2 regions of the Marinobacter sp. OP 3.4 genome follow, and region 1 is predicted to be linked to the other one. Evidence: predicted binding sites of a transcription regulator. Region 1 holds the regulator's gene; the other holds the start of a gene.
What was found. Region 1 encodes LexA, which represses DNA repair genes until DNA is damaged. Its sites were predicted from a motif close to CTGTNTNNNNANACAG; they were not measured.
Positions count from the first base shown of each region.

Region 2: a site for LexA is predicted at 1,374-1,389, ahead of imuA (translesion DNA synthesis-associated protein ImuA). Genes of this name have one in related genera too.

Region 1 is NZ_JAVVLT010000065.1:42,062-50,631, forward strand. Features, by position in the region: gene RO069_RS12015 (translocation/assembly module TamB domain-containing protein) at 1-1,742, shown strand, start outside; gene RO069_RS12020 (SIMPL domain-containing protein) at 1,750-2,457, opposite strand; gene RO069_RS12025 (gamma-glutamyl-gamma-aminobutyrate hydrolase family protein) at 2,484-3,227, opposite strand; gene RO069_RS12030 (amidoligase family protein) at 3,220-4,221, opposite strand; gene lexA (transcriptional repressor LexA) at 4,489-5,097, shown strand; gene RO069_RS12040 (cell division inhibitor SulA) at 5,171-5,692, shown strand; gene RO069_RS12045 (hypothetical protein) at 5,772-6,032, opposite strand; gene RO069_RS12050 (DUF6586 family protein) at 6,062-6,535, opposite strand; gene RO069_RS12055 (SOS cell division inhibitor) at 6,725-7,054, shown strand; gene RO069_RS12060 (sigma-54 dependent transcriptional regulator) at 7,290-8,570, shown strand, end outside.
Region 2 is NZ_JAVVLT010000006.1:44,694-53,263, reverse strand. Features, by position in the region: gene RO069_RS00710 (hypothetical protein) at 1-1,171, shown strand, start outside; gene imuA (translesion DNA synthesis-associated protein ImuA) at 1,404-2,099, shown strand; gene RO069_RS00700 (Y-family DNA polymerase) at 2,096-3,514, shown strand; gene RO069_RS00695 (error-prone DNA polymerase) at 3,525-6,647, shown strand; gene RO069_RS00690 (sodium ion-translocating decarboxylase subunit beta) at 6,941-8,275, opposite strand; gene oadA (sodium-extruding oxaloacetate decarboxylase subunit alpha) at 8,289-8,570, opposite strand, start outside.

The DNA of each region.
Region 1 (8,570 bases):
GTGGCCAGTGGCGGGGGCAGCTTGCCAGCGGCGAGGTGGACCTGACCGGGCCGGATCAGACCTGGCGGCTGGAGGAGCCGGCCACCATCGACTTTGTCGACCAGACACTGACCCTGGGGGCCCACTGCTGGCGATGGCAGGACAGCACACTCTGCGCCGGCGAGCAGACGCTGTTTCCGGATACCGCGCTGGCACTGGAGATCAATGATTTTCCCACCGCCACCCTGGCGCCACTGCTGCCGGAAACGGTGAGCTGGAACGCCATGATCAACGGTTCCCTGGATGTTGAACTGGCGGAGGATGGCCCCCGTGGCACCGTCCAGTTGGGAGCGGGCCCCGGCGACGTGGTGGTGACCCTGGGGGAGGACCAGGAAACCCTGGACTACCAGACCCTGGACGTGACGCTGGATATGGAGCCCCGGGTGGCCAGGGTGACACTGCGGTTCGATGGCCAGGATGTGGGCAGGCTGTCGGTGGACCTGTCGGTGGACCCCACCGCGGAGGACCTGCCGGCCACCGGCTCCTATGACCTTGAGGGGGTTGACCTGGAGATGCTGGGGGCCTTCGTTGACCTGGAGGACATCGGCGGCCAGATCGCCGGCTCCGGTCGTCTGGAAGGGCCGCTGATGGCTCCCCAGGTATATGGGCAGGTGTCCCTCACCGGGGGGCGGCTGATCGATGAGAAGGTGCCCATCCCGGTGGAGGACCTGAACCTCCAGGCCAACTTCAACGGCAGTCAGGCGGACCTGGAGGGAAGCTGGCAGAGCAATGGCACCGGGCGGGGCGAGATTGGTGGCAGCGTGGACTGGTCCGGCGAGCCCCGGTTCACCGTGACCCTGAACGGCGAGAGGTTGCCCCTGCACTACGAACCCTACGCGGACCTGGAGGTCTCCCCGGACCTGGAGATCCGAATGGCTGACGGCGGACTGAGTGTTGCCGGCCGGATTGCCATCCCCAGGGGGCGTATCGAGGTCCGGGAGTTGCCCGAGCAGGCGGTCGCGGTATCCGATGATGAAGTGATCGTCGGCGATGAAGCGGAATCCGAAGGCGGTCTGTCGCTGAATATGGACGTGACCGTGGTTGTGGGGGAGGAAAAGGTCAGCTTCGAGGGCTTCGGTGTGACCGGGGACCTGGAGGGGGAACTGAATATCGGCAACGACATGGACACCCGGGGTTCCCTGCAACTGGTGGATGGGCAGTACGAGGCCTTCGGCCAGGAGCTGGAGATACGACGGGCGCGCCTGGTGTTCCTGGGGCCGGTGAGCGAGCCCTACCTGGATATTGAAGCCATTCGCGAGGTGGACGATGTGGTGGCCGGCATCCGCCTGTCCGGCCCGGCCCGGGAGCCGGAGACCGAGGTGTTCTCGGAACCGGCCATGTCCCAGAACGAGGCCCTGTCGTACCTGATCCTGGGGCGCCCCCTGCAGAGCCAGGGAGACCAGAACCAGGTCAGCCGCATGGCGCTGGCCCTGGGCCTGAACCGTGCCAGCGGAATCACCCGGGGTCTCGGTGAGGCGTTCGGCATCAAGGACCTGACCCTGGAGGCGGAGGGGTCAGGCGAGGATTCGGCGGTGGTGGCCAGCGGCTACCTGACCGAGGACCTGAGTATCCGCTACGGGGTGGGGCTGTTCGAGCCGGTGACGACCGTGGCTCTGCGCTATGACCTCGGGCGCTATTTCTACATCGAGGCCGCCAGCGGACTGGCGGCCTCACTGGACATCTTCTACAACCGGGACTTCTGAGCCCGGCTCATTCCATGGTGAAGGTGGCCTGGACCGTGGCATTGATGTCCCGGGGCCCGACTTCGCTGACCGTATCCGCCGTTGCCGAGGCCTCCTGCATGCGCATCATGATGGGGCCGCCACCGGACGATTGCAGGTTCAGGGACTTGACCTCCCCACAGTCCATGCCGAGCTGTTCCGCCGCAAACTGGCAGCGGTCCCGGGCGTTGCTGATGGCCTTGGCCAGTGCATCCTGCTGGAGCTGCTCCTCGTCGGAATGGAAGAACTGGTGCTGGCCCAGGTTGTAGTTCATACCCAGGTCCTGAGCCCTGGTAAGCACCGGGTTCAGCAGGGTCAGGTCATGGACCTCAAAGCTCACGGTCTGACTGGCGACGGCGATGGTCTTCGGTTCCTCCGATTCGCCATTGCGGGGATGGTGCTGCCGCTGGTAGAGGTGGGCCGAGGCGTCGCTGTAGTCCACCAACTGGTCGCGGATATCGGTAATGCTCTCACGCCAGCGTTCCATCACGGCCCGCACCTCGCTGATAGCCTTGTCGGAATCCTCGTGCTCCGCGGTGACGGTGAAACTTAGACGGGCGCTGTCGGGTATGTACCTTACCTTTCCCTCGCCGGTCAGGCTGACCTCGGCGGGGGCGGCCAGGGCGGGTGCCACCGGCAGGACCAGGAGGGCGGCCAGGGCTGGGGTGCCAATCAGGCGGGTGATACTGCGGGTCATCGGTTTCTCCTTAATGATGTCGACAATCAGTCCGTCGGTTCGGGCAAGTCTTCCCGGACCAGGCGGGCAAGTTTGAGTTGCTCGGCGGTATGCACGAAGTCCGAAAAAATGCGCCGATGGGGGCCGTGGTAGAGCAGGTATTCCGGGTGCCATTGCACCCCCATCAGCCATTGCCCGTGGGTGTTCTCAAACGCCTGGACAAACAGGTCGTCGTCCAGGGCGCTGACCCTGAGCCCACGGCCAAGCCACTGGATGGCCTGGCTGTGGATGCGGTTGGCGCCGATACTTCGCGACCTTATGATCCTGCCAAGCCGGGTTGGTTCCACCACGCGAATCCTTTGCAAGGGTAGCAGCAGTGGTCGATGGCGGGTATGAACCCTTAGCGGGGTCACGTCCTGGCACAGGGAGCCGCCCCGATACACGTTGATCAGTTGTGCGCCACGACATATCCCCAGTACCGGCAGATGCAGTCGTTCTGCTTCCCGTAGCAGCATCTGGTCAGTGCGGTCCCGCTTGCGGTCGTACCGGGCCTTAACCTGGGGCTGCTGGCCATACAGGTCGGGGTGGATATGGGTGCCGCCGGACAGCACGATGCCATCCAGCAGGGACACGTCAATGTCGCGTCCCGGGCGGATGAAATGGGTATGGGCCCCGTAAAGCCGCAGCCCCAGGCTGATCAGCCGGTCCGAGGTGCGCCGGCGGGCGGGGCCACTGATGCCAATGGTCAGCCCCGGCACCTCCCGGTCGTCGTCGGTATGAGGGTCAGACATAGCCCCGGTTCTCCAGCCATTGCTGACAGCGGCTGCGCCAGGTGCTGGTCAGGTTCCTGAAGGACAGGGTCCGGCCCTCACGGAACAGGTCGTTCAGTTCCTTCTGCTGTTTGGGGTGCGACACGATCTGCTCCAGCACCACCCAGTCGTTCCAGACCGTGGAGAAGTGCCAGGCCGGGTTGTCGATATCACAGTCCGGCAGCCGATAATGAAGCGTTGGCCTGGACTTGATCCGGGGGTCGTCCACGTACTCCGCAAGCAGGTCCGCATCCAGGTGGGCGAACAGTGGCAGCAGGTCCAGGGCCCGGTTGCGGGTGGGGTTGTCCTCCAGGTAGTCACGCATCAGGCCCTCAAGGTCCGGCGAATAGTCCTCCGCGATCAGGCGGTCCACATAACTGCCGGCCCAGGGTTCGATATAGTTGGTGAGCTTGCGGCTGAAATCCAGCTGGTGGCGGCCCTTGAGCCAGTCGTAGAGGGCGGCGAAGGTCTGCAGGTAGCGGCGCAGGGTATCCGCATCCAGGTTCGGCAGCTCGGGGTTGAGCTGGAGGCCGAAGGCGTAGAGGATGGCCTCCCGGCTGCCGACGGCTCCGGCTTCCCGCAACCGGTCCGACAGCACCTCGATGGTATCGAGCTGGTCAAAGGGCACCGGCGGCGAGACGATCTCCAGGGGTACCAGGCGTTCGGCGGCGTAGTCGATCATTTCCATGGCATGGCCGCCAAGCTCCCGCAGGGACTCCGGCACCCGTTCATCCCGCAGGTCCAGGTCCTTGATGGGGTCGGAGTCCAGCTCAACGGTGAATTCCCCCAGCGGCGTGTCCACCTTGCTCACGTACCGGCCGCTGTTGCGGGCGGTTCCATCCAGGATGTCCGCGGTCAGGGATACCAGCTTCTCGTAGCCCAGGCCCGAGATTTCGATCTCCACTCCCACTCTTCTGGTCTTTCCGTCCCGAGTGGTCATCACGTCGGGCATCCTGCAGCGACTGGCCATGGGCATTGCTCCCCAGTTTGGGTTGATGGTGGTTAGTCTGTCCATCCCGGTGGCCGGGGTGGTCTGTTGCTTTGAAAGACGCTCCGCCGTGAAGGACATGCCGGCTTCGAGCATACAGGGGTTTACACTGGATAAAATACTGTATAAAGTCTTGGTTACTGTATATAACCCCAGCATCGGCGGACACCAGTCCTGCCATTGTGCCAGAAATGGTACCGGAGATTGTGCCGGAGGAAGGCCGGGGCAGGGAACTGCCACAGGAGAGAAAGCGCCATGAAACTGACTGCAAGACAGAGCCAGGTACTGGATATCATTCGCCGCTACGTGGATGAGACCGGCTATCCGCCGACCCGGGCGGAAATTGCCCTGGAACTGGGTTTCCGTTCCGCCAACGCCGCCGAGGAACACCTGCGGGCACTGGCCCGCAAGGGTGCCATCGAGATGGTACCCGGCACCAGCCGTGGCATTCGCCTGCCCGAGGAGGAGGAAGACCCCGGCCTGCCGGTGGTCGGCCAGGTGGCGGCGGGTAACCCGATCCTCGCCCAGGAGAACATCGAGGACTACTGCAGCCTGCAGCCGGAGTTCTTCCATCCGTCAGCGGATTACCTGCTGCGGGTCAGGGGGATGAGCATGAAGGATATCGGCATCCTGGACGGTGACCTGCTGGCGGTGCATCGCACCCAGGACGTCCACAACGGTCAGGTGGTGGTCGCCCGGGTGGGGGAAGAGGTGACGGTCAAGCGTTTCCGCCGCGAAGGCCCCCAGGTGCAGCTCATCGCCGAGAACGAGGAATTCGAGCCGATTGTGGTGGACCTGCGTGAGCAGGAATTGGTGATTGAAGGGCTCGGGGTCGGCGTGATTCGCCGTTCCGACCTGCACTAGACGATTAAACCTGCACCAGACGAATAAAACAGTGGCCCCGGGCAAGGGGCCGCAGCGAATCCGGGAGGATCTCATGGAACAGTTGGGTTTGAGCATGAATATGGCCGCCATGCCTGCAACCGGCGCGATGGCGCCGCAGGCGGCGGTGCGGCCCCGGCGGTTGCATGCCGATGGGTCACCGGTTTCTTCCGGTCCGGCCCGGGTCGAGGCGTCCGGTCAGGCTCCGGCAACCGGCACGCCCCGGGCGAATGTGACGGAAGTCATCCTGCCGCCGGGTCAGGTGGAGAACTTCCAGTTGCTGCTGCCAATGCTGACGCAACTGAACCAGGAGCGTCGGTGGCTGGCATGGATTGATCCACCTCAGGAGCTGGTCAGCAAATGGCAGACCATGCACGGCATTGTCGCCAGTGAGCTGCTGGTACTGAGGTCCTCCCGTGACTATTCAGCCTTTGAGTTGGCGGAACGGGCCCTGGGCGCCGGCACCTGCCACGCCGTGGTGATGTGGACCAGCCGCCTGTCCAGTCATGATTTCGGCGCCCTGGAGCAGGCGTCGGCGCAGGGGCAGAGCCACGGAGTCATCCTCCGGACCCGGTAGCCGTTGCGTTGCGGGGAAGCAGCGTGCCTCGGGGCGTCAGGATGTAGCATGGCCCGACCGCGCCCCGGGCGCCTGCCATTCAGTGAAGGGTATGGTGGGCGTGAGGCTCGAAATCTTCCGGATCGGCATCCTCCCACTCGACGGCGTCGTTGATCTGTCCCACCGCCTGGATGCCGGCGTCGATCATGGCGCGGGCAACGGTCATATCCCGGTTTTCCATCAACTCACGGGCCTCCTGGGAGAAGGATATCCGGACCAGGGGCGCTGAGTCGTCATCCACGCGCTTGAGGGCGTAGTCGCCGTTGTTCAGTTGTACGATTTCAAAGAATGAAGGTGACATAGAATCCTTACTTCAGGCTTGGATGGCGGTTACCACTCGGCGTGCCGCTCACCCAGGTCGTTAACAAGTGTTTTCATGGCTGCCAGGGTGTCCAGCAAGCCCTCCGCGGAACGATCCGGGCCGGTGGCCGCGGATATCGCGATGACGTTATCCTCCGATACGTTCTTCTGCTGCTTTGGCGGCTGGTTCTGGGACAGTTCCAGTTGATCCAGGTGGTGCCACCAGCTATCGGGGGTACGGGACAGCTCGCCCAGGACCTCGGCGTCCGGTGTATCCGCGATCAGCGTGGACAGTTCTGCCAGGGAGCTCGGCATGGCGTGCTTGTCCTGGTGATAGCGGGCTACCAGGGCAAGCAGCAACTGCCGTGCGCGCAGGGACAGTTCGATCGCCCCCTGGATACAGGCCTCCCGCTCAGTGGTGGAAGCCTGATTCCGGGCGGACCGGGCCAACTGCGTGGCCAGGTAGATTTTCTGGGATACCAGGGACTGCCACTGTGATGACATGACGTACCAACCCTCGTGTGTCTGTCGTGTGACCTGGATGCGGAATAAACGTCCAAGTTTACCAGAACGTGGAGGGAATTTCTTCGTTATCGGGTGTTATTGTACGGTCGAAAGGTCAGGACTTTTGCGGAGGCCGGCCTGTATACTCGCGGATATAACCGGATTCCAGAACCAGCAAGGGGAGATGTCATGTCCGATGAAGCCAATCAGGCGCTGGCGCGCCTTGATCAGCGTATTGCCGACCTCTGGGAGGCATTGCAGGCCAGTGACTGGGACCGGTTGGCGGATCTGAATCGTGATGTCCGCAATCTCGTTGATCCGGTGATGAAGGCCCTGGAGCGGGAGCAGTTGCCGCTGGAGGCGGTCCAGCAGCGGCTCTCCGAACTGGACGGCTTTGTCCGGGAAGCCGATGCCGCCGCCCGGGAGGCCCGGGACGAAGCCCGGGATGCGCTGGAGCAGGCGGGCCAGAACCGCAAGGCGGCCAATGCCTATGCCAGGGTGTCGAGCCGTAACCGGTGATCCGCATTCCTTGGCGAGGTCGGGTACCCGTCGGGATGGGAGCGGTGACAGATCCGCACTGGTCCTTTGCGTCATAAAATTGACTCTCTCTCCGTTAACGTCTTAAATACCGCACAAATAATCAAGACTCCGTAGCCTCACAGGCGCCGGAAGAAGAGCGTGCGGAAACTGCCGTCCCCGACAGGTGTACCCGCACGGAACCACAACGCTGCGCTGACCAAGAGATTTCATCTGCATGTCGATGACCGATACTGTGCTGGTATTGAGCAAGGACGCGTCACGAGCCAGAGATCTGAAGACCATTCTTGAATTTGTGGGCGAGGAAACCGTCCTGGATGACGGGCCTTCCCGCGATTTACTGACCACCGATGATGAGCAGGCCCGGGCCGACCTTGGGGTGGCGATTATTGCCAGCGAGGAGCCGGCGGATGTTGTTGATGACATCGGCATGGTGTGCAGTGCGGAACCTGGCCTGCCGATCCTGGTGGTGGGTAATCCGGACCTGGAGGCCCTGGACGACGATTGCCGGGAGCGGGTCATTGCGCGCCTTGAGTGGCCACCCAACTACACCAAGTTCGTGGATTCCCTGTACCGCGCCCAGATTTTCCGTGACCAGTACCTGCGCAGCCGTGGTCGCGGCCCCGGGCAGCAAAGGGGCATCATGCTGTTCCGCAGCCTGGTGGGAACCTCCCGCAGCGTCAAGGGCGTGCGGGAACTGATGGCGCAGGTGGCGGACAAGGACGTCAGCGTGCTGATCACCGGCGAGTCCGGTACCGGCAAGGAAGTGGTGGCCCGCAACCTGCACTACCACTCCCCCCGCCGCGAAAAGCCCTTTGTCCCGGTCAATTGTGGCGCGATACCGGCGGAACTGCTGGAGAGCGAGCTGTTTGGCCACGAGAAAGGGGCATTCACCGGCGCCATCACTGCCCGGGTCGGGCGTTTCGAGTTGGCGGAAGGGGGCACCCTGTTCCTGGATGAAATCGGCGACATGCCCCTGAACATGCAGGTGAAGATCCTCCGCGTCCTGCAGGAGCGCACCTTCGAGAAGGTGGGCAGCAACCGTACCCAGAGTGCCGATGTGCGGATTGTTGCCGCCACCCACAAGAACCTTGAGGACATGATCGAGAAGGGGGATTTCCGGGAGGACCTCTACTACCGGCTCAATGTCTTTCCCATCGAGATGCCGGCGTTACGGGAACGGGCGGAGGACATTCCGCTACTGATCAACGAACTGATTGCCCGCATGGAAAAGGAAAAGCGGGGCTCCCTTCGACTCAACTCCGCCGCCATCCTGAGCCTGTGTCGCCATGACTGGCCCGGCAACGTGCGGGAGCTGGCCAACCTGGTGGAGCGCCTCGCCATCATGCATCCCTTTGGCGTGATCGGTGTGCAGGAGCTGCCGAAGAAGTTCCGCTACGTGGATGACTATGACGAGACGCCGGTCATGGAGGACAGCACCATGCCATCGGGCGTGCCGGGCCTGGTGGGCCTGGACGCCCCGGCGCTGCTGCCGGTC
Region 2 (8,570 bases), on a different contig from region 1:
CATCCACAACGGCTCGATCACTGTAGTTGGTTCGGTTATGGGCGGATATGGAGGGTCGCTCAACTGCATCTACTCAGGAAACCAAAGCACCGGAGAAGGCTACAAGAATCTTCACTACCATGATTTGACGGTTTCTACCAATCGGGATGATGCTGGCGCTCACATAGGAGTCATTGGAGAGTGCCGCAACTTTGAGATCTACAATATAACGGTGCCAGACAATCAGGTCTGCCGAAACATTATCGGCATCGAGTGGGGCGGCACTCCAGGCGGTGGCACAGGGCACCCTCACAACGGAAAAATTTACAATATCAAGATTGGCGCGATTAGTACCCCGACTACGGACTTCGCCTACGCGGTATGGTGCTCTGGGGCTTTTAATATCAATATCCAGAACATCACGATGGAACAGGGCTTCGGCTTGCTGATGGCTACCCGTGGCGACAATGCAAACACCTATGCACCGGCCCGCTATAAAGCCCTTGTCGGCACAGGCATCACCTTCGAAAACCTTTCCATCAACGCTTGTTACGGGTACGGGATCCGGGTTGTCGGGAGCCATCGAAGCGAAACGCTTGACCCGGTTCCGATGTCGGTTAAAGGCAGAGGCCTTCGGGTAGTTGGACAGAAGCTGAACGGAAACAACAATTTCGGCATGAGCTTCGAGCAGTGCCGGGACGTTCATATTTCTGGCATTGATATAAGCGGCGATACTGCCGGAGGCAGCTTTTGCGGCACCGCTGTTGACGGTCTATTGCTGGAAGATGGAGAGATTGTAGATGCTGACCTCTATGGTGCGCTATTGGGCAGCGACAGCGTCTTATCTAGGAGATGTCGAATCCGTAACATAACCTTCAAACGCAATAACGCCAACGGTGGTGGGCTGACTTCAACGGCAGCGGTCAGCATCCGTGCTTCTGAGGACTGTTCGGTTGAAGACTGTGTTTTCGGGGAGGAGGGAGAGACCGAAACCCAGAAGTACTCCATCGCCATCGCGTCCAATGCAGCCCGAGTCCGCCTGCAAAACAACCACACGCACGCCTTGGCCGCGTCTGGTGTTGCCTACCATAACCCATCCTCCACGGATGCGAGCGGTATAAACAATACTGCTGCTGAGGGACTCACCTTAACAACTGGAACTTGGCAGACACCGGTTTTCACTGGGGCTTAACGTTAAAGGCCTGTCCGCCAAGCTGCTGAAAAACGTGGCTTGGTGGGCAACCTAACTCAAGGTTAAAGCGCCTTTAATTTGACTGCGGCCCGGCGTCTCATCCTTTATGGCCTGAGATCTCATACTTTGCGACGCGCTACACAGGTTCATCCTCACGGTAACAGGTCAGCACTATCGTTGAAATACTCCAGGGTTCATAATACTGTATATTTAAACAGTATCGGATTGAACCATGAATGACCTGCTGAACATCCTGTTCACGGACGCCCGCCTGTGGCACGGGCACCGCCGGAAGACCACCACACCCGCGCCGGACCCCACCGGGTTCGCCGCCCTGGACGAACAGCTTGGCGGCCTCGGATGGCCCCGGGGCGCCCTCAGCGAATGCCTGCTGGACGCCCCCGGGATCGGTGAACTGCAACTGGTACTGCCCCTGCTGCGGCGGGTAACCCACCGTAAACAGGTGGTGTTCTGGGTTAACCCTCCCATGACACCCTACGCCCCCGCCCTGGCCCGTGAGGATATCGACCTGGACCAGTTGGTGGTCGTTCGGACCGAATCCCACCCGGATCTTCTATGGACCCTGGAAAACTGCCTGCGCTCCACCGTCACCGGCCTGGTCATGGCCTGGCCCGGCACCATGGCCGCCCGGGACATCCGCCGCCTGCAACTGGCGGCCGAGGCCGGCCAGAGCAGTTGCATCCTGTTCCAGTCCCGGCGGGAAGCCCACCAGAGCTCCCCGGCCGCCCTGCGCCTGGAGCTGGCACCCGATCCTTCCCTGGACCTGCGGATCAACATCCTCAAGCGGCGGGGAAGCTGGCCCGGTGAAGGCTGCACCCTGCCCCTGAAGGCCCGGGCGGGACAGAGCAACCGGGAACCCTCCGCCACGGTGATCCGCGGGCCCTGGCCTGACGGACCGGCACCATGACCTGGCTATACCTGCATTTCCGGCACCTGCTGCTGGACCATATCGACCGCTCCCGGCACGATACCGGGCCGCTGGCGGTGCTGTCCCACAGCACCCGGCAGGTGCTGCAGGCCTGCCCCCGGGCCAGGGAGCTGGGCATTCAGCCGGGCATGGCCCTGAAGACCGCCCTCAACCTGGCGCCGGAACTGGTCATGATCCACGCCGACGATGCCCGCCAGGGCGAGATACTGGAGCAACAGGCCCACTGGCTGTACCGCTACATGGACCGGATCACCCTGCATCCCCCAGACGGCCTGCTGGCGGAGGCCGCCAGCGTACAGCGACTGTACGGTGACCTGGAAACATTGCGACAGAAACTCCAGCAGGCCCTGGACGAACGACAGCTGAACGCCACCCTGACCACCGGTGCGACCCCCCTGTCGGCCCGCCTGCTGGCCCGGGCCGGGGTCCATTGCTGTACCGGGGAGGCATCGCACATGCTCGGTCAGCTGGAGGCGCTCCCCCTGGCCCATGCCGGCTTTGATGAACGCACCCTGCAACGCCTGACCCGTCTGGGCCTGACCACCCTGGGCCAGGTCTTCCGGCTGCCGGCCCCGGAACTGGCCCGCCGCCTGGCGCCGGAAACCCTGGCCTATGTCCAGCGGCTACAGGGGCAGCGACCGGATCCGCAGACCAGTTGGCAGCCACCCCATCACTTCCGGCAACGGGCGGATTTCAGCCTGCCCGTGGAGAAAGCCCAGGGCCTGCTGTTTGCCCTGCAACGGATGCTGTCGGAACTGGAAAATGACCTGCAATGGCGACAGCAGGACACCGACAGCCTGTTGCTGATACTCCACCATTATCGCCGGGAGCCCAGCCGCCTGCGGGTACGCACCACCGGCCCCGAACACCGGGCGGACGCCTTCCTGGGTCTGCTCAGGATTCGCCTGGAACAGCACCCGCTCCAGGCACCGGTGGAAACCCTGGAGCTGAAGGTCACCCGCTTCCTGGGCCGCCAGGCTGCTACCAACACGGATCTGCTGGGGGAAGCCACCGATCCCGGCGAAGCCTGGCACACCCTGGTCAGCCGCCTGCAGGCCCGGCTGGGGGAGCAGGCCCTCAGTCACCTGGCCCCGGCGGCGGACCACCGACCGGAACGGGCCTGGAGCACCCGCAGCCTGACCACCGGACACCAAGGCCACAGCGGGGCTATGGCGCACCTGCCCCTGCGCCCGCTGTGGCTATTGCCACACCCGAGCCCCCTGGACACCACACCAGAGGCCTGGCTCAGCAGCCCCGAGCGCATCAGCGGAGGCTGGTGGGATGGCGCCCGGGTGATGCGGGATTACTACATTGCCCGCCTTGCCACCGGACAACTGGCCTGGGTCTATCGGGACAACCAGCAGAACTGGTTCGTCCATGGCTGGTTTGGTTAGGAGACGCCCCATGAACGGTTATGCCGAGCTGCACTGCTTCAGCAATTTCACCTTCCTCACCGGCGCCTCCCACCCCCACGAACTGGCGGAGAAGGCCCTGGAGCTGAAGTACCGGGCCCTGGCCATTACCGACACTTGCTCCGTGGCCGGTATGCCCCGGGCCTGGCAGGCCCTGAGGAAAAGTCCGGTGGCCCTGATCACCGGCAGCTATTTCGAACTGGAGCCGGGTGCCCCCAACCCGGCCCCTACCCGACTCATCCTGCTGGCCCGCACCCTGGTGGGCTATGGACAGCTCTGCCGACTGATCACCACCGCCCGGCGCCGGGCCCCGAAAGGCCACTATCAACTGCTGCCAGAGGACTTGGAAACCCATGCCCTGGACCACTGCCTCTGCCTGTGGCTGCCACCGGCACCGGAGCAGGGCCGGTTTGGCGAGGCACGTCGCACCGGTGAATGGCTGCTGAGCCTGTTCCCGGACCAGCTCTGGCTGGCGGCCAGTCGCACCCTGGAATCCGGGGAGGACCAACGCCTGCAGCGTATCCATGCCCTTTCACAACAGCTCGGACGCCCCATCGCCGCCACCGGCGAGGTGCACATGCACTGCCGGCATCGCCAGCCTCTTCAGGACGTGCTCACCGCCATCCGCCACAACACCAGCCTGGAAGACGCCGGCCATCACCTGTTCCAGAACGGTGAACGCTACCTGCGTCCCCTGCCCGTGCTGGCGCGGCTGTTCCCGGAAGCCTGGTTGCAGGAGACCCTGACCATTGCCGAACAGTGCACCTTCCGACCGTCCGAGCTCCATTACGAATATCCATCGGAACTGATCCCCCCCGGCGAGACCCCGGCCAGCTGGCTACAGGAACTGACCCGCCAGGGCGAACAACGGCGGTTTCCGGACGGCACGCCAGCGGATATCCGGGCACAGATCCACAAGGAACTGGCCCTGATCCATCAGATGCAATACGAGCACTACTTCCTGACCATCCAGGACATTGTCAGCTTTGCCCGCAGCCAGGACATCCTCTGCCAGGGCCGGGGATCGGCGGCCAACTCAGCGGTCTGCTATTGCCTGGGCATCACCGAGGTGGATCCCCGCCAGGTGGAGCTGCTGTTCGAACGGTTTATCTCGAAGGATCGCGGCGAACCCCCGGATATCGACGTGGACTTTGAACACGAACGCCGTGAGGAAGTCATCCAGTACATCTACCGGCGCTATGGACGGGAACGGGCGGCCCTGGCAGCCACGGTCATCCGTTACCGCCCCCGCAGCGCTATCCGGGATGTGGGCAAGGCCCTGGGTTTTGATCCGGTACAGGTGGAGCAACTGCTCAACGGCATCGACTGGCGGGACCGGGAAACCGACTGGCGCGGCCAGATCCTGGACAAGGGGCTGACCCGTCACGAGCGCGTCGCCAACCAGTTCTTTACCCTGGTGAAGACCCTGCTGGGCTTCCCCCGGCACCTGTCCCAGCATGTGGGCGGCTTCGTGATCAGTTCGGGCCCGCTGGCGGAACTGGTACCCACGGAAAACGCCGCCATGGAAAACCGCACGGTGATCCAGTGGGACAAGGACGACCTGGAAAGCCTGGGGCTGATGAAGGTGGACGTACTGGCCCTGGGCATGCTGACCGCCATCCGCAAGGCCCTGGCACTGATCCCCGGGAAGGACGGTAAGCCCCTGACCATGCAGGGCATCAAACGGGAGGAGAAAGAAACCTACCGGATGCTGCAGAGCGGCGACAGTATCGGCGTCTTCCAGGTGGAGTCCCGGGCCCAGATCAACATGCTGCCGCGCCTGCGACCGGAAAAGTACTACGACCTGGTCATCCAGGTCGCCATTGTCCGCCCCGGCCCCATCCAGGGGGATATGGTGCATCCCTACCTCAAACGACGGCATGGCCTGGAGAAACCCACCTACCCCAACGACGACGTCCGGGCGGTGCTGGAACGGACCCTGGGGGTCCCCATCTTTCAGGAGCAGGCCATCAAACTGGCCATGGTGGCCGCCGGCTTCACCGCTGGCGAGGCCGACCGGTTGCGCCGGGCCATGGCGGCCTGGAAGTCCCATGGCGACCTGACACCGTTCCGGGACAAGCTGATCAACGGCATGCGGGCCCGCGGCCACGACGAGGATTTTGCTGAGCGGCTGTACCAGCAGATCTGCGGGTTTGGGGGCTACGGCTTCCCCGAGTCCCATTCCGCCAGTTTTGCCCTGCTGGTGTATATCTCCGCCTGGATCAAATGTCACCACCCCGCCGCCTTCTACTGCGGCTTACTGAACAGCCAGCCCATGGGCTTCTACTCGCCGTCGCAACTGATCCAGGATGCCCGTCGTCATGATGTCACCGTGCTACCAGCCGATGTAAATCACAGCCACTGGGACTACACCCTGGAGGGGCCCGAAAAGCACTTGCGGGTCGGCCTTCGGCAGATCAGGGGCCTGAATCCGGCCAGTGCCGATACCCTGTGCCGGCAGAGACCACCCGGCGGCTACACCAGTGTCCGGGAACTGCGCCAGCGTACCGCACTGCCCCAACGGGACCTGGAACTGCTGGCTGGCGCCAATGCACTGGAGGGCATCAGCGGCCATCGCCACCAGAGTTACTGGCAATTACTGGGACACGAGCCCGCCGCGCCCCTTTGGGTTTCCGAGGCCGGTGATGACGATAACTACCGGGCAGAGCAGGATGACATCAACCTCCCGGAGCCATCGGAAGGCCAGAATATCCTGGCGGATTACGCCAGCCAGGGCCTCAGCCTGCAACGGCATCCCCTGGCCCTGCTGCGGGAACAGGGCGAACTGCGCAACTGCCTGAACTCCCAGCAACTGAAAACCGCCGAACCCAACCGCCCGGTCCAGGTTGCCGGCCTGGTCACCGGTCGCCAGCGCCCCGGTTCCGCCTCCGGCGTGACCTTTGTGACCCTGGAAGACGAATTCGGCAACATCAATGTGGTGGTCTGGTTAAACACCGCCCGGCAGCAACGCAAACCTCTGCTGACATCGCGGTTGCTGCATGTGAAGGGCATTGTGGAGCGTGAGGGGGATATCGTTCACATCATGGCCGGGAAGCTGACGGACCTGAGCCACCTGATTCATACCCTGCCGGTGGCCTCCCGGGATTTTCAATAAGACTATCGCTAGTATCCATTGCACCTCGCCGGCTAATTGGGAGCATGGCTCCAGGGACATACTGATATTTTCCCTTTCAGGCCCGCAATGAGCCTATCGGTCTGGGGGTATGGGTGGCCCTTTCGCAGCAGCGCCAGGGATGGCGCGGAGCAAGGCGGGTGCCAGGGACGGCCCCTGAATTGCAGCGGAGAAAGGGCCACCCATACCCCCAGGCCAATCACCATTAGTCCCAGACAAAAAAGCCCCGAAAGACTAAATGTCTTTCGGGGCTTTCAGACTACCAGCAAAAACAATCAGCTAAGCAGCTTGATCATCACACCGGCTGCCACCGCAGAGCCGATAACACCAGCCACGTTCGGCCCCATGGCGTGCATCAGCAGGAAGTTCTGCGGGTTGGCCTCAAGACCAACCTTGTTGGAGACCCGCGCCGCCATTGGCACCGCGGATACACCGGCAGAACCGATCAGCGGGTTGATCTTCTCTTTCACCATGGAGTTCATCAGTTTGGCCATCAGAACACCACAGGCAGTACCCACAGCGAAGGCGACGATACCCAGCGCCAGGATACCCAGGGTCTGGGCATCCAGGAACTTGTCCGCCATCAGCTTGGAACCCACGGACAGGCCAAGGAAAATGGTGGTGATGTTGATCAGCGCGTTCTGGGCAGTATCGCTCAGACGCTCAACCACGCCACACTCACGCATCAGGTTACCGAAGCAGAACATGCCCAGCAGGGGTGCCGCATCCGGCAGGAACAGCACCACGGCGATCAGCACCACCAGCGGGAAGGTGATCTTCTCCCGCTTGCTGACCGGACGCAGCTGGCTCATCTTCATTTCCCGCTCTTCCTTGGTCGTCAGCGCCTTCATGATCGGCGGCTGAATCATCGGCACCATCGCCATGTAGGCATAGGCCGACACCGCGATGGCGCCCAGCAGATGCGGAGCCAGTACGCTGGAAACGTAGATGGATGTGGGACCATCCGCGCCACCGATAATACCGATGGCTGCCGCTTCCAGGATGGTGAAATCAAGAACACCCAGCCAGTCGAGCAGCGCCGCACCCAGCACGGTACCGAAGATACCGAACTGGGCAGCCGCGCCCAGCAGCATGGTCTTCGGGTTGGCCAGCAAAGGACCGAAGTCGGTCATTGCCCCCACACCCATGAAGATCACCAGCGGCCCGATGGTGCTGCCGATAACCACGGAGTAGAAGTTATACAGCATGCCATTGCCGTAACCGAAATCCTGCGCAATGGAGTTCGCCATCGCCATCTCGGAGTAGCTGGCCTCTTTCACCGCCACCTTGAAGGCGTCCTTCAACTCGGGCGTGATCGCCTGCCCGGCCTGATAGGCCACATCCAGAGGCGCGGCCAGCGCGGCAAGAATCTCGGCATTACCGCCCTTCAGCGCGAAGTGGATGGCATTTTCCGCCGCAGTCAGGGCAAGCCCTGCCTCCGGGATATTCGCCAGGATACCGCCGAACCCGATGGGTACCAGCAGCAACGGCTCAAACCCCTTGCGGATCGCAAGGAACAGTAGAAGAAGGCCAACGGCGATCATCACCACCTGACCAGGTTCTATATTGAACAGGCCACTGCCCGTCCACAGCGTTAGTAATTTATCCATGGAATGCTGGCCCTTATGCGATTGTCAGCATTTCATCATCAGGAGAGACGGCATCACCGACCTTGATGAAGACTTCGCCGATAGTACCGGCCTTGGGTGCCCGAACCTCAGTTTCCATCTTCATGGCTTCGAGGATGATCAGTACATCGCCTTCCTCAACCTGATCGCCCGGAGAGACGTTCACCTTGAAGATGTTGCCGCCCAGGGGAGCGACCAGGGGTTCACCCTCGCCGGCGGCGGGAGCGGGCACAGCTGTGGCTGCAGGTGCCGCACCGGCCCCACCCTTGGCTTCGAC